2 regions of the Carnobacterium mobile DSM 4848 genome follow, and region 1 is predicted to be linked to the other one. Evidence: riboswitches for the same ligand, from Rfam matches in the RefSeq annotation. Region 1 holds a riboswitch; the other holds the start of a gene.
The links. A riboswitch is a leader RNA that binds a small molecule or an ion and turns the genes downstream of it on or off. The one in region 1 is predicted to bind lysine.
Positions count from the first base shown of each region.

Region 2: linked by a shared signal. The riboswitch ahead of dapF (diaminopimelate epimerase) and the one ahead of BR87_RS06505 (Na+/H+ antiporter NhaC family protein) in region 1 are both predicted to bind lysine.

Region 1 is NZ_JQMR01000001.1:1,394,730-1,403,192, reverse strand. It holds gene BR87_RS06530 (bifunctional metallophosphatase/5'-nucleotidase) at 167-2,137, shown strand; gene BR87_RS06525 (hypothetical protein) at 2,186-3,577, shown strand; gene BR87_RS06520 (YrhK family protein) at 3,673-3,930, opposite strand; gene BR87_RS06515 (DUF421 domain-containing protein) at 4,197-4,865, shown strand; gene BR87_RS06510 (hypothetical protein) at 4,917-5,780, opposite strand; gene BR87_RS13030 (NAD-dependent epimerase/dehydratase family protein) at 6,115-6,225, opposite strand; lysine riboswitch at 6,469-6,650, shown strand; gene BR87_RS06505 (Na+/H+ antiporter NhaC family protein) at 6,749-8,463, shown strand, end outside.
Region 2 is NZ_JQMR01000001.1:299,357-307,819, reverse strand. It holds gene BR87_RS01380 (aspartate aminotransferase family protein) at 1-1,185, opposite strand, end outside; gene dapD (2,3,4,5-tetrahydropyridine-2,6-dicarboxylate N-acetyltransferase) at 1,193-1,903, opposite strand; gene dapF (diaminopimelate epimerase) at 1,994-2,812, opposite strand; lysine riboswitch at 3,006-3,149, opposite strand; gene BR87_RS01365 (hypothetical protein) at 3,361-3,711, shown strand; gene BR87_RS01360 (hypothetical protein) at 3,737-4,252, shown strand; gene BR87_RS01355 (peptidoglycan D,D-transpeptidase FtsI family protein) at 4,314-6,434, opposite strand; gene BR87_RS01350 (YfhO family protein) at 6,599-8,463, shown strand, end outside.

The sequences.
Region 1 (8,463 bases):
TTTCTAGGAAAGCTGATTAACATCTCATAAGTAGAAGAAGCGGCTTTTTAAACCAAATTGAATAAAAAAACATTTTTCTTAGCGGAAATGGTGTTCTGTGGTAGAATGATAAATGGCAATTTTTTTAAGTGCAGCTCTGCTGGCTTAACGAATCAGGAGGAAGAACATGAAGAAAATAAAAGGTAAAAAGTTATTTCTCGCTATGCTATTAGTAGGAATTCTTATAGGAATAAGTCTGGTTTATGTACATAATAGCGCGGAAACACAAGAAAAAGAAGTCAAAATCACTCTTTTGGCAACATCTGATATTCATGGACGCTTTATGCCATGGGATTATGCGATTGATGAACCAAATCTAGAAGGCAGTTTAACACAACTTCAAACCCTTATAAAAAAGATTCGTCAAGAAAATCCTAATACTATTTTATTGGATGCAGGAGATATGATTCAAGATAATTCAGCTGAATTATTTAATGATCAGCCTGAGTCACCTATGATGGCGGCTATGAATGAAATGGGATATGACGTATGGACTCTTGGGAATCATGAATTTAATTTTGGACTGGATACACTGAAGAAAATAGCTGATCAATATACGGGTATTAAGTTAGCCGGAAATGTTTATCAAAAAAACGGCGAACGCTTTTTACCAGCTTCTACTGTTATTGAGAGGGCTGGAATCAAAATCGGCATTATCGGAATGGTGACTCCCATGGTGACAGAATTTGAGAAAGGCAGTTCACATTTAGACGGTATCGAAATTAGGAGTGCGATCAAAGAAACGAAAAAAGCGGTAGCAGATTTAGAGGGAAAAGCAGATGCAGTAGTTGGCTTAGTTCATATGGGCTTAGAAAATGAATACGATGTTGCTGGAACGGGTGTCCAAGAACTGACTAAAGCTGTTCCTGAATTGGATGCCGTTTTTGCTGGGCATGCACATGAATTGATTAAAGACACGGAATCAAACGGCATACCAGTTACAGAACCAGAAAATTACGGTACGTATCTTTCTAGAATTGATTTGACATTCAGTAAGAAAGGCGACCATTTTGAATTACAGCAAAAAGACGTCACAGCTATTCCAGTTGTAGCCGCAGATGGAACGGTTACCGAATCAGACAAAGAATTAGAGACAATTTTACAACCTTATCATGAACTTGCGCGTGCAGACGCTAATGAAATAGTAGGTGAGTTGAAAGGAATGAATTTGGTTCCTGAAGACACCATCAAGGGCATCCCAGCAGTTCAAACACAAGAGACTCCTTTGATAGATTTTTTACATGAAGTGATGCTCTATTATAGTCATGCAGATGTCGTTGCTCATCAAATTGATAACGATCAAGCCTCATTAGAAATCGGACCGATTCGGAAAAAAGATTTAGGGTATAACTACCAATTTGAGGATGGAGACGTTTCTGTTTATAAAGTAACCGGCCAAGATTTAAAAGATTATATGGAGTGGGCTGCTGGTTATTTTAATACTGCTCAACCGGGAGATGTTACGATCAGCTTTAATGAAAGGCGGCGAACAGCCGATAAAGTGACGAATGATTTGTTCGGAAACATCAAATATGAAATTGATTTAAGCGAAGAACCAGGAAATCGTATTAAAAATTTACGTAAATTGGATGGTACGCCAATCAAGATGAGTGACCAGTTAAAACTAGGCATGAACTCAAGAAGAATGGAGTTTCTTCGTTCAGATGGCGAATTGTTTTCAAACCGAGAATTTAATAAAATATGGGAATCTCAAGCTGAAAGTGCATATGGAGCAACAGAAGGGACTCTTCAAAAACTAGCTACTAAGTATTTAGTAGAAGAATTGAATGGAAAATATACACCAGAACCAAAAAACAATTGGAAAATAGTGGGAATAGAAACCGAATCTCCAGCTTACTCAGCCGTTGTCGAACTTGTCAATAAAGAGATTTTAGATATTCCCCGTTCAAAAGAGGGAAGCGGAACGAATATTGCCTCTATCAATGTAACTAAACCGATTGTTAAAGAAGAAATCAGTTACTTGTCTTCAAAAGCTAATGTAGACAAAAACCAGTTTGCGGATGTGAAAACAACGGGAGAGTTTTATTTACAGTTAGCTCGAGTATTAAAAGAACAAGAATCCGTTAACAATAAATAGGAAATTTATCTAACCTATTTTTCGCTATTTGTAGGAAAGGAAAAAATAATGAAGAAAAGTACCTCTTTCTGCTGGATGATTGGATTATTATGGAGTATCTTCTTTATATTATGGAGCCCAGAAGTCTACGGTCAGACAGAAAGCGCGACTAACCAATATGCAAGTAAAGATTCAGCAGATTCAGTGGTAGATAAGAAAGCTGATTTGTCAGAAATCTATCAAAACACAAAGATTTATAATGGGATGCTCTCTTTTGAAGGAAAACTCTCTTATGAGATAAAAGGTCATGAAGGGACAATGACAGATATTCCAGTAAATAAAACTGGGAAATTTGCTGTGGACTTTGGTGAAAAAGAATTTAAGGTTGGAGATACGCTTATTTTTCATATAATCAGTGATGAGCCGGCTGGAATGGAAGAGACTATTGAGAAGCAAATTTTACTAGCAACAGCAGGCAAAGAAGTGATTTATCTTGAAGCAGAATCTTCTGAAGAAAAAGAACTTGAAGCAAACACGGTTTTACCTGCGCTTTATCCCTATACCAAACACTATATGGGCACAACGGATCCTAGTTCTTCTATTCGGTTATTCATCAATACACAACTAAGTGATCCAATCCAAGCAGATGCTGTGACTGGAGAATTTACACTCTCTTTTGATGATCAAGGATTACAAACAGGGCAAGTGATTCAATTCATTTTGTTATCTGATGGGATTACCCATCTCATGGAAAAGACCGTTTCAGAACCAACAGAAGAGTGGAAAAAGCGAGTAGCTGAAATCAAAGAAGCTACTGAATTACCAGATATCTATCAAAATATGGGGAATTACGCTGGAAAAACCATTTCCGAAGCAACGATAACTCTTAACTACTGTGATCAATTGGCCGCTGAAAGCACAGCTGATAAAAACGGCAACTTTATTTTTGATTTAAGCATACTTAATGAAATAAGTGCAGAAGACAGCCTTGAGATTACGATAACGGATACAACAGGGGTGTTTGCAACTTTTGAAAAAGTGGTTTTATTGGAAAAAAGCCAGGTGGATAATGAGGAAGAAGTCCCTGATCTAGAAACAGGAGAAGAAAATAAACTACCAGAGCCTGACGAGCATCAAGAGTCTCTTACGAAAAATGAAAGTCAAAAGAAGACGAAAGACAAACAAAGATTGCCGTTGGAGGAGACTACTGATAAAACGCATTTTTCGCTGTTACCTGATTCAACGGAACCAGGAAAAACAGCACATGTAAAAAATGAGGGAACTGCATTACCTGATTCGAAAAGTGAAACTACCCTATTTTCTTCAGCAGAGAAAAGTACTGAAGTATTGGAAAAAAATAAAAATGAAGCTGGAAAGTCAGCAGATAACGATTCTACTGCTCTAATGGGACTTGTTGTGCTGGGCACACTTGTGATGTCCGCATTTTTATATAAATATTAAAGGCAAACTCCAAGAATAAATAAAGAGATTCTTTTTGAACCCGCTGCTTTTGCAGTGGGTCTTTTTTTCTGTTCCTCTTATTAAAGGATTTAGTCTTACAGTTTTGAAATCCAAGTCTTCCGAAGAATTTTAAGAATAGGACGGATAGTTAAGAAGATACTGGCTAATAAATAAATAACACTACCATAAACAGCGGGAGCGCCAAAAAGATTCAATAAACTACCAGCTACAAACATTAATCCAGTGATAACATCATTCGTTAATGAAATAATTTGGTACTTTTGTTGGAAATAAATCTTGAAACGTTTGGATTTAATGACAACATCATTTTTTTTGCGATTGATTTTTGGCATATCTGTTCTTCCTTTCTTAATCGGTTATTTTTTATTGTTTACTATATATTTATTTTATCAAATACCGTTTGAAAACTCAGGTGATAAGGTAGTTCAACTTATCCAGTTGCGTTGGAGAGTTGAGGAGAGATAGACCCCGCCCATCAAGTTTTTGGTCCATCCATAAATAGTTAAAGCACTTCAATAGCACTCCTCTAATGGAAACGCTAGAATAGAGAAAAAGAATAGTGATTACAAACATTAATTTGAATAGAGGGTGATCCGTTATGTATGGAAGTATTGTGTTAAAGGTTGCTTTTGGATTAATCGGGTTATTGTTTTTTACCCGTTTATTAGGGAAAAAAAGTATGTCTGATATTACACCATTTGATTTAATTTATACTTTGGTGCTGGGAGGGCTTTTGGAAGAATCAATCTATGATGAAAAGATCCGTTTAATCCATTTTTTTCTAGCTTTGACGGTATGGGGAGTTATGATTTACAGTATTGAAACGTTTGTACAAAAAAATGATAGAATCAATAAATGGATCAAAGGCGAGCCCTGCGTTTTAGTGCAGGATGGTCAGCTGAATATTAAAGGATTGAACAGCAACCACGTAGAAATGGAACAGTTAAGAACGATGATGAGGCAGCAAAACTGTTTTTCTTTGCAAGAAGCAAAACATGTGATTCTTGAAACAGGTGGAACGATCAGTGTGATGAAAAATGAAAAAGAAGATACGATATTGACCATTCTTTTAATCGATGAAGGGAAAATAAGTGAAAAAGCATTAGAAAGTATTCATAAAACAGAAGATTGGTTACGGGAACGATTAAGAAAAGAAGGACAGATGCAAATAGCGGAAATTGCATATGCTGAGTGGTCGAGCGAACGAGGTCTATATATTAAAACTTATGCTGATTCAATAAAAGAGCCTTATGAAATTGATGGGTAATAAATAAAAATAACCTATCCTTTCTTTAGACAAAAAGGATAGGACGTTTTTTTAATCAAAGGCTACAGCGATCATCAATGCGTCAATTGGATCAACTACTTGATCAATAACATAGACTGTTGTTCCGTCTTGCCAAAGGATCCGGTTGGTTTCACGCTCGGAATCAAGATGAGCATAACCATGAGGGTTAGGAACCGGAAGACTGTTCTCTTCTAAGAACTCTACTGCTTCTTTCGCTAATTCAGTACCTTGTTCGCTATTTGAGGTTCTGGCATGGACAGCCAAAGCCCATTGGCCTTCATTCCAGCCAGTATAAACAGAACCGGCTCCTGCGTCTTGATAGCCGGTAATATCATACCCTAGATCGACTTCTTGTCCGCCTTGTTCACTGAACGTTTGATGGACTATTTGATCGTCAGCTTCTTTTTGAGAAGGATATTGTTGAACCGTTAATTGGGCAATTTTTTCAGCTGAACTGGTGCTATTCGTTAACTGCTGATTGTTAATCGGGATTGGTTCATCACTTTCATAAAAGACAACAGCATAGGTACCCGCTTCGGATGAAGTAGTCGCACTTAGATGTTTGCCCTCTTTCATTGGGAGTTGTTTAGGTAAATGGATAGGCGCATCGGTATAGAGTTCATTTTCAATGGCTTCAAGAACCTCTTGTTGAGATAAAGCAGCTGGTTGTTCGCTCGAACTTGTTGATGAAGCCGCACTTGATTGATTGGCTGCTTCACTGCTGGAACTTTCTTCAACTGTGCTTTCCTGACTGCTGCTTTGGCTAGTTTCTTCTGCAGAACTTGCTTGAGAAGATGTGTTAGTTGTTTCATTATCAGGGGCGTTGTTCATTGAACAGCCGGCTAATACTGCCATTGTGATAAATGCAGGAAACAAAGCTTTTTTATTTATCATAAAATCATCCTTGTACATTATATTTAAGGTTTTAGTCTTCCGACAAAAAAAGGAAAACCTTATGAACCTAAGTTGTTTCTTAGTTGGTATTTCCTCAATTATTTGAGAAAATATACTTAATGGATTGAGAGGTGGATCGTCCCATCCTTCGTTAAAATGAAAAAGTTTTCTATTTTATTATAAAAGATCTGAACCATGATATCTAATGATCTGTTTTATTATTATCAGGAAAAAAAAGGCAACATCTTCTTAGCTTTCTTTAAACCGATGAATGATTTCTGCTAAAGATTCCTGCAAAGTGATGGCAGGACGTTTTAACAACAAGGGCAAGCCTTCACTTATGAACAGGGATTGCAAGAGACTCTGTAGGAACACCTTTTTTTAATAATGCCTCAACTACTTTAGTACCTAACATACCGGTGGCGCCAGTGACTAAAATTTTCATATGAAACCCTCCTTTAGTTAAGAAGTGAAAACGCTTGTGTATACAAATAGTTTACGCTTGATTAAACAGTTAATCAACTTAAAGACAATAAGCGAATTTCTCTGCTAGTGACAAATAACAACGTATTCTTTTAAGGCAAGAAGAAAAGAGGTCAAAAACTGTATTAAAATCGGATGTGGATTAGCAGAATGCAGTGTCAAAATGTAAAAAATACTGTATACTAAAGGATAAGATTTTAAAAAAAATAAAGATAGAGGCGCGGTTTTTAAGAGTACAACTAGTGAGAGGGCACGATGAAGTAGTTGGAAAGGGAAAATCGCCGAAGTGTTTAACAGTGCCAAACTGTTGGATGCTGGGGCTGAACAGAATATGTTCAGCACTGTCACAAAATTTCAGGCATGAATTTGTGGAGGACTATCAACAAAGGGTACTGAATTGTGTGAATCTATACATAAAGTGCGCCTTGAGTTGAATAGAACTCAAGGCGTTTTTTTGCGTTCAAATTAAGAAAGGGAGTAAGAAAATGAAGAAGAAAATTGGTTTGGTTTCAGCATTAGCAATTTTTATGGTAGTTGCTGCTAATATGGATTTCTCAAATGGAAACGGTTCTGGTGTCAATTATGGGTGGTTTACATTAGTACCGCCTTTTGTTTCGATAATATTAGCCTTTGTAACTAAAAATGTTATTATCTCATTATTTATCGGTATTTTTTCAGGAGCATATGTCCTTCATTTAGCAACGAGCAATTCTTTTTTTGCGATAATACAAGCATTTTTAAGCGTTGTAGATTATGCGTTGACTTCTTTGGCTGATCCTTGGAATGCGGGGATTATTCTCCAAGTCTTAACAATAGGCGGATTAATAGCCTTGATGACTAAAATGGGAGGTGCAAAAGCTGTTGCTTCTGCTTTGTCAAACAAAGCTAAAGGTCCTAAAAGTGCCCAAGTGATTACGTGGATTTTGGGTATACTGATGTTTTTTGATGATTACGCTAATTCCTTAATTGTTGGACCTGTGATGAGGCCAGTGACAGATGAAAAACATGTCTCTAGAGAAAAATTAGCCTTTATTGTTGATGCAACGGCAGCTCCGATTGCCGGGATAGCCTTAATTTCAACTTGGGTAGGGTATGAAGTAGGTTTGATCAAGGAGGGGTATGAAGCGATTGGCCAAACAGTCAATGCTTATGGTATTTTTGTTCAAACGTTACCTTATCGATTTTATAATTTCTTAATGTTGGCTTTTGTATTAGCGACTATTCTATTATTAAAAGAATTTGGGCCCATGCTGAACGCTGAAAAAAAAGCACGTAATCGTACTTTATATGATGAAGATGAGTTGAATATGGTCTCGTCAAAAGAAATTGATGAGATGGAACCAGCTGAAGGAACAAAATTAAGCATTTGGAATATGATTATTCCAATCGGTACGTTAATTGTAGCAGCTTTCGTTGGTTTTTATTTCAATGGATACAATGCAATCATAGAAAATGGAGAAGCTGCGGCTATAGCAGTTCTGAAAGCAAGTCCTTTGTCTCTTTTAGCTATCCAAGAAGCTTTTGGTGCTTCGGATGCGAGTATCGTGTTGTTTCAGGCAGCTTTATTGGCAAGCCTCGTAGCCATGACGATGGGTGTATCACAAAAGACCTTTACTTGGGGTGAAGCAGTCGATACTTGGATCAATGGAATGAAATCTTTGATTATCACGGGAGCAATTTTATTGCTGGCTTGGTCATTGAGCGCCGTTATCAGAGAATTAGGTACAGCAGAATTTTTAGTATCTTTGTTATCCGATACAATGCCCGTATTCTTACTGCCGTCTATCGTCTTTATTCTAGGGTCAATTATTTCGTTTGCGACTGGGACGTCTTATGGCGCAATGGGAATTTTAATGCCGCTGGCTATTCCTTTATCAGCAGCATTATCCAACAATCCTGATTTTATTATTATCACAACTGGAGCCGTTTTGACAGGTGCTATTTTCGGAGACCATTGTTCACCGATTTCCGATACAACTATTTTGTCATCGATGGGAGCAGGAGCAGACCATTTAGAACATGTAAAGACCCAATTGTTGTATGCGATCGTGGTTGCAGCCATCGCTATTATTTTTGGGTTTATTCCTGCTGGTTTAGGGCTATCCGTTTGGATCGTGCTACCGATGGCATTGATCGTGACAGTGGCTGTTGTTTACTTCTTTGGCAAACGTGTGACTCAATCCGTTTCTGAAATCCTAAA
Region 2 (8,463 bases), 1.1 Mb from region 1:
ATTCCCCAATTCTTCCATTACTTCTTCAAATGTATCCAAAAATAATTGAATATCCTTTTCTTCAACCACAAAAGCAGGTAATAACCGGATAACTGATTTTCCTGTAACATTCAACAACACGCCTTTTTTAAAGGCGGCGTCTTTGATTTTAGCGGCATGAATTCCCACATCAACTCCAATCATGAGGCCTAATCCACGTACTTCTAAAATAATAGTTGGATACTTTTGTTGTAATTTTACCAGCTCTGTAAAAAGAAGTTGTGACATACGATGGATATGTTCTTGAAAGTCATTTTCCAGAATTACGTCAAGCAAAGCTTTTCCTGCAGCTGCAGCAACAGGATTTCCGCCGAAGGTCGTTCCGTGATCCCCTGGACTCAGTACTTCTTCTAACCTTTCACTAACCAACATAGCGCCAATCGGCAAGCCGCCTCCAAGCCCTTTCGCAAGAGTTACAATATCAGGTACGATATCGAAATATTCATAAGCAAAAAGCTTGCCCGTTCGAAAAAGACCTGTTTGAACTTCATCAATAAGAATAAGTACATCATATTTTTGAGCTAATATTTTCACTTTATTGATAAACTCTTCTGTAACTAATCGAATGCCTGCTTCGCCTTGAACGACTTCGAACATAATCCCACACGTCTGTTCATCCACTGCGTTCTCTAAAGCAGAAAGATCATTTAACGGAACATGTTTTACTCCTGGCATAACTGGTGCAAATTGTGCTTTATATTTTTCATTGCCTGTTAAACTAAGCCCTCCTATTGTCCGTCCATGGAACCCGCTCTCCAAACTAACAAAATTCACTTTATCCGGATCTTTTTCTCTGCCATATTTTTTTGCTAATTTAATCATGGCTTCGTTAGCTTCTGTTCCTGAATTGGCAAAGAACACTTTACTAGCAAAACTATTTTCAACGAGGCTTTTAGCAAGTTCTACGGTAGAGGGTGCGACAAAGTAATTAGAAAGGTGTAAATAGCTGTCTACCTGCTTTTTTACAGCTTCCATGATCTTTGGATGTTTATGTCCTAAAATATTTACCGCAATACCTGAATAAAAATCTAAAAATTTTCTTCCATCAACATCTGTTAGATACATTCCTTCTGCATCAATGATTTCCAGTGGTAAACGATTATAAAGATTTAAAACATATTTCTTATCGTCATCGATTAAAGCCATTGTCTCTTCACCTCAAACCTTCCATAAGTGCTGTTTTTTTACTTGTTTTTTCATCCTTTATTTTTATAATTCTCGCAGGAGAACCAGCAACAACGGTATTTTCAGGAACATCTTCTAGAACTATCGCACCAGCAGCAACCACTGCGCCTTTTCCGATAGTCACTCCTTCAATTACAACTGCATTAGCGCCGACAAGCACATCATCATGAATAATAACCGGTGAATTTGATGGGGGTTCAAGTACTCCTGCTATAACTGCACCAGCTCCAATATGACAATTTTTACCAATGATTCCGCGAGCTCCTATTACAGCGTTCATATCGATCATTGTATTTTCTCCAATAATCGCCCCAATATTGAGGATAGCCCCCATCATAATAACTGCTCCTTTTTGGATAGTAACATGATCTCTGATATGAGCTCCGGGTTCAATGCGAGCATCAATATGAGTAATATCCAAAAGTGGTATAGCAGAGTTGCGTCTGTCATATTCCAATACAGTATCTACTATTTTTTCTTTGTTTATTTCTATAAATGCCCGGATATCTTCCGCTTCACCAAAGATAGTAAAGCTTCTTCCGCTTCCAAAAATCTTGAGTCCCTCATACGAAACTCCATCTAACTCTCCAATAACGTATAATTTAACGGGTGTTTTCTTTTTAGCGGCTTTGATATAAGCTGCTATTTCATAGGCATCTGTTAAAAAGCTCTCATTCATTGTTATTCCTCCTGGTTTCTTCATAATTCTATTTTCTCATATAAAAAGCAGTTTGTTTGCTTTCCTTTTTTTCTTATTAGCTAGTCTCACTTATCCAATATTTTCTAACATTATTTCGCCTACAGCAACTTTTACTGCTGGACCACTAAGGATAACTGAATCAGCAAATAAAACATTCAGTTCTCCGCCATCAACATGAACTTTCACTTTTTCATCCGTTAACCCTTTTTTATGAGCGATGACCTGTGAAGAAGCAGCTCCGGTTCCGCAAGCAAGAGTATATCCGACTCCGCGTTCATAAGTACGAAGCTTGATATTTTTCCGGTCCAAAATTTGGACAAAATTAACGTTTATCCATTTAGGAAAAAATTCATGGTGACAAAGAGCATAAGCATCTTCATCAGGTACTTTGTCAGCAGTCAAGATGATGCCATGTAAAGTGCCTAAGAACAGGACATCCATCTCATACTCTCTTCCATTGACGATTAGCGATATACTATTTCCGTTGGTCAATGGATGTACTGTATCAGGATAGTCAAGCCTATAGGTGGGTTTGTTTAAATCGATAACAATGTCTTTATAACCGCGGCTTACATCAACCGATAAAATTCCAGCCAATGTTTCCACCATAAATCTCTCTTCAGCAAGAATACCCGTTTCATGAACATATCTTCCGAAACAACGTAGTCCATTCCCACACATAGGAGCAACCGATCCATCTTGATTGTAATAATTCATTTTAATATCAGCTTTTGTTGATTCTCCTGCCATCATAAGGCCATCAGCGCCTATTCCAAAAAAACGGTGGCATACTTTCTTTGCAATTTCTGGCAGTTGGCTTTCATCTATATTTTTATCATCCACAAAAATAAAATCATTTCCCGTTCCATGGTACTTAATAAACTTCATAATTTCCTCCTTCTGAAAGCTCTAGTTTCCTCTGACTTCCCTTAGCTCTAATGAATAGAAATAGCATTATTCCCTTATCCATTAGTAGAAAACTTTTATTTCTAATTTTCTCTAAAACAAAAAAATTAGTCTGCTTTCTAAAAAAACAGCCGTAAGCGAATGCTCACGGCTGTTACTACCTGCAGTCGCCCTACCAAGCTAAAGCACATTTTTCTATCATTGGGCAACGTTAGAAAAATAGTCCCATATTTATTCAACATGGGCCCAGTATCATTATACTTCGGCGTCAGCCCCTTTCCCTAGGTACTCTTGACATGACGCAGCCTCTTTTCGCATGGTATTATTATTTTTTTTATTTTACCGTTAATGTTTTAGGCTGTCAATAAAGAGTTCAAGCTAAAAAATAGTTCGTCTCATTCTAAAATTTCTGCCATTTAGCTAATATAATAAAGCTGCTATATCTTTATTAAGTTTTTTTTACATTCTATGTTTCTAAAAGATAATATGGTAAAATTAAACTTGAAGTTTAAATAAAAGAGGTGAAAATAGTGGATTTATGGATAATAGTGATTATCTTATTAGTTATTGCCATTGCATTGATTGGATGGTCTTTTTATAAAAAAGATAATGGTGAAAAAATTAAAGAAGAATTTGAAGAATTATCTCTTCAATTATTACAAGACATCTACCAATTAAAAAAACGCGTTGCTGTTCTTGAAGAAGAATTAAATATTCATTCAGAAGAAACAGCTACATCAGCAAAAATACATGACGTATTAAAAAAACATGTGATCACTTTATATACTCAAGGAGTAGCGATCGAGGATATTGCCAATCAAACGAGATTATCAGAGGCAACCATTAAAGTTGTGATAGATGACTATATCAATACAAAATAAAAACTTAAAAGAAGGAGCTTTTTGAATGAGTAAACCCACATTACGTTACATGGCACTCGGTTTTTTGATTTCTGCCATCGTTCTGGCTGGATACCGTCTTTTCCTTTACGAGCCACAGGTAAGTGCTGATCATTCGACTAAAAATGATTCTGTTACACTAAGCAAAGAAGAAGCATCCTACAAAGAAAAATATGAAAGTTTGCTAGCTGAAACAGAAGTTGCGAACTTGACTGAAGATAAAGAAAATTCAAAGGACACTGAAACAGCTTCTTCTGAAAAACCAAAAGAAGAAGATTCAGCCACAACATCAAGCGAATCAAGCAAGCCAGAAGTCGTTAAGACAACGATCGTCATTAATGACGGTGATCCAAGTAGTGTTGCTGTGCAACAATTAGAAGATCAAGGAATTATTAAGGATTCATCTGAATTTGAAACATTCCTTGAAGAAAATGATTATATTTCGCTTTTACGTCCCGGTTCTTATGAAGTAACTAGCGAAATGGATTTTCAGCAAATCGCAGATAGCTTAATGGGCCGTTAACCTTAAGTACACAAAAAACCGCTAATTAATTAGCGGTTTTTTGTGCTTTTTGTTGATTTTTCTATTCTTCAGCGTCATCTGAATCAGCATCTTTGGCTACTTCAGCATCTAAGTTTTTATACTTTCCTACACGGAAATACGCATCAAATACTTGACGAGCAATACTTGTGTTTTCTTTATTCGTATTTGGTAACGGTAAATACGGTACCACTACTGTAACCGCAATTTGCGGATCATCAAAAGGAGCATACCCAATAAATGTCCGATTTTCTACCGAAGATCCTTGGGCACTTTCTACAGGCCCAAAGTAACTCGCTTCAGCTGTTCCTGTTTTTCCTGCAGCATCGTATTCAGCACCGATAAAAGCACTTCTCGCTGAACCGTTTGCTCCATGGACTACTTGGTACATTCCTTGCTGCGCGCGGGAAAATTCCGTTTTTCCTACATTAACCGTATTTAAGATTTGAGGTTCTAGTTGAGTTTCTACTGCTCCTAGATTACCATCTTCATCTGTTCCACGAACTTCGCTTACGATTCTAGGCGCAATGCGCTTTCCGCCATTGGCTATAGTTGAGACATATTGGATCATTTGAATGGGTGTATACGTATCATATTGTCCAAATGAGAAAAACAACGGTTGTGCACCAGTAATATCTGTACCGACAAAACCAGAGCCTTCACCTGGCAAGTCGATCCCAGTTTTGATTCCTAAACCGAACTGTGCATAATAAGCTCTTAACTTATCGATGACTTCTCTACTATCAATCTTTAAAGTTGTATTAGGCGTATAGGTATATTGTCCGCCCATTCGCATAGCAACTTTTGACATGTAGACGTTTGATGACTGCTCAAGAGCACTAATATCATTCAGCGCCACACTGCCTCCGCGGTTAAATACTGAACTGATCGTATTACTTCCCGGAAATTTCAACGGTTCATCCACAAGTGTATTATCATCTAATGTCAGTGCACCATCCATATAACCGGCCAAGACGGTCGCTGGTTTCACTGATGATCCCATTGAAAATGCCCCATTAATTGCCCCTAAAGCATCATCTTCAATTTTCCCTGTCGATAAATTGATTTTTTGTCCAGTCATTGCCAGTATTTTACCGGTATTGGGATCAGAAGCGACCACATAAACACGGTCATTTAATCCTTGACGGTGCTGCACCAAAGAATCTCGCGCAATATCTTCTACTATTTTCTGAAAGTTCATATCGGTCGTCAATACCAAATTATCCCCTTTTTTCCCGGCATAGCTTTGGATCGTATTAACGATATCGCCATTTTGATTGGTCTCTGTAGCTGATTTTGATTTTGAACCGCTTAGGACTTGCTCATACTGCAATTCCAAATTGCTATTTCCTACCCGGTCATTACGAGCATAGCCTTTAGCAAGATAAGTAGCAGCCTTATTGTCCGGCAGCCCTTTCGCTTCTGTGGTCACATCCCCTAAAATGCTTTTTAACATTTCTCCTTCAGGGTAAGTCCGAACCCAGTCAGTACCTGTATCAACGCCAGGTAAAGCCAACAAGTTTTCACTAACCTTGGCCACTTCTTCATCCGTCACATTTTCACTTTTGATATTGATCGTTGACAAAGCGTAGGCGCTGTTCATTCGTTTAAAAATTGCCGCTGCTTCTTGTTCTTCTGCAGTAAATTGAATATCTTCATCTGTTACATGGTTAACTTGTGCTTGATAAAGTTCCGTTGCAGGCAAATTCAATTCCTTTTCTGATAAACGTTTATTTATTTTGCTTTCATTTAACGCTATCCAAAAATCTTGCAAATCTCTTTTAGATACGTCGAAATCTTCTTTTGTATCCAATTCCGTCACATGGGGCATCTCGATATATTGAGCCAAATTCATTGCAATGGTTGCCATATCTTTTCCGGATATCCCTTTACCCCTTGTATAGGTGATTGCTTGAAGAGGAGTATTCCCCACTAACTTGCGGTACTGGCTGTCATAAATCTCGCCACGCGGTACCGTTCCAGTTGCCAGAGTTGTTTCTGTCCGTTGTACTTGAGTTTCAAATTCTTCGCCTTGCACGATTTGTAAATAGCCTAAACGCAAAATAAGCGTCGCAAACAATAAAAAGACCGTGAAAAATAAAAGATTTAAACGAAAAGGTATGTGCGACTTTTTTTTATTATTCTTTTTTTTATTCGATTTCACTCCTACACCTTCCTATTCCACTTAACTTCGTCTATTGTAACAAATCCAAACAAAATTAACCATTGAATGAAGAATTTTTTAATTATTCCTTAGCAATCTATGCTATTCTAGACATTAGAAATCTATCTTTATTTTTGAAAGACTTATTTATTGGAGTGAGTATCGTGCAATTTTCAATTAAATCTTTTTTCTATAAACAATGGCCTCTATTATTGGCCTTTTTTATCCCTTTGTTGATAATGTCAGGCATTTATATTATTCAAGGAGTTTACCCTTTTGGTAATGGTTCGTTAATGACTGTTGATTTAGGACAGCAGTACGTTGACTTTTTTTCTTATTACCGACAAACTTTTTTTGAAGACCCTTCTAGTTTTTATTATTCTTTTTCTAAAGCTATTGGCGGCGATATGGTGGGGTTATGGGCTTATTATTTGACCAGTCCTTTTAACCTTCTGTTTTTACTTTTTCCGCATAGTCAAGTTTCCCTAGCTATTACTTGTTTGACTCTTTTAAAAATCAGTTTAACAGGATTAAGTTTTGGTTGGTTACTAAGAAAAGCTTTTAATGGAAACGGCTTTATTTTAGCAGCATTTTCTATCAGCTATGCTTTAATGGGTTATACGATCGTCAATCAACTAAATGTTATGTGGCTGGATGGATTGATTTTTTTACCTTTGATTGCGCTGGGTGTTGAACAGCTGCTTTTTCAAAAGAAAGGATTAACTTATTCACTTTTTTTAGCTCTTGCTTTATTTTCGAATTACTATATTAGCTACATGATCTGCTTATTTTTGATCGGCTACTTTCTTTTTCGTCTTACTGGAATGTCCTACTCGCATTCGCTATCTTTTAAAGAAAAAGTAAAAGAAAACTTTCAGCTGATTGGTTTGTTCTTATGGCACTCTTTATTAGGTGCCGGCTTGAGTGCTATTTTGTTACTGCCTACTTTTCATTCTTTGCTGGGAAGTAAAGCCAGCTATACTAAACTGGTTTTTGATTGGGAACTGGCTTTTCCTTTCCATGAAATGCTTTCAAAATTAATGATCGGCGCTTTTAATTTTGATCAAATGCCTACTGGCTATCCCAATCTTTTTATCGGGAGTTTAGCCTTGGTTTCTTTCGGGTGTTACTTTTCCAATCGGGCTTTTCCGTTTCGAGAACGAATCACAGCCTTGTTGTTAATGATTCTTTACGTAGTCTCAATGAATTTAAAAGCTTTTAATATGGTTTGGCATGCTATGCAGTATCCAATTTGGTATCCTTATCGTTTTTCTTTTGTTGTCTGTTTCTTTATGATTTTAAACGGCTATCGCAGCTTTATGAAAATGGAAGGGTTACGACCACTTGAAACATTCTTCAGTGTTATTTTAGTTACGGTTATCGGAATCAGTGTCTATCAAGGCAACTATGACTTTGTCTATCCGGAACAAATAATTCTGACTATCGTTTTTAGTCTGCTTATTATCTTTCTGCTGATTGTCAAACCGCAACAATACCGCTGGCTTGCTTTGATTCTTTTTTTAATTACTGCTGTTGAGATGGGTACAAATGCTCAAATTGATTTGTCACGTTTAAGCTACGTTAAACAAGACTCCTTTTCAACTTATCAAAAAGAATTAGACACAACCATCGCTGCAATTCAAAAAAAAGACGCTGGTTTCTACCGAATCGAAAAAACCTTTTTGCGTTCCAAAAATGATAGTTTCCAAGCTGATTTTCCAAGCGTTTCTCATTTTAGCTCTACTTTTGAAAAAGAGATCCCGCAATTGTTTGGACGGTTGGGCTTTCCTGTAGGTGATGGTTTTATTGCCTATGCGAATGGCACTTTAGTTACAGATGCGCTTTTTGGAATCAAATATTATATCAGCGAACAAAATGAACTGTATCGTTTGCCTGAAAGAAAAGACGAATTATTAAAAGATGCCTCTTTATTAAAGCAAATAGAGGCTCTTCCGGCTGCTGAAATGGTTAATCCAGCTTTTCAATTGTCCTTGATGCAGACTAAACCAGATTTACGTGCTTATCAGCC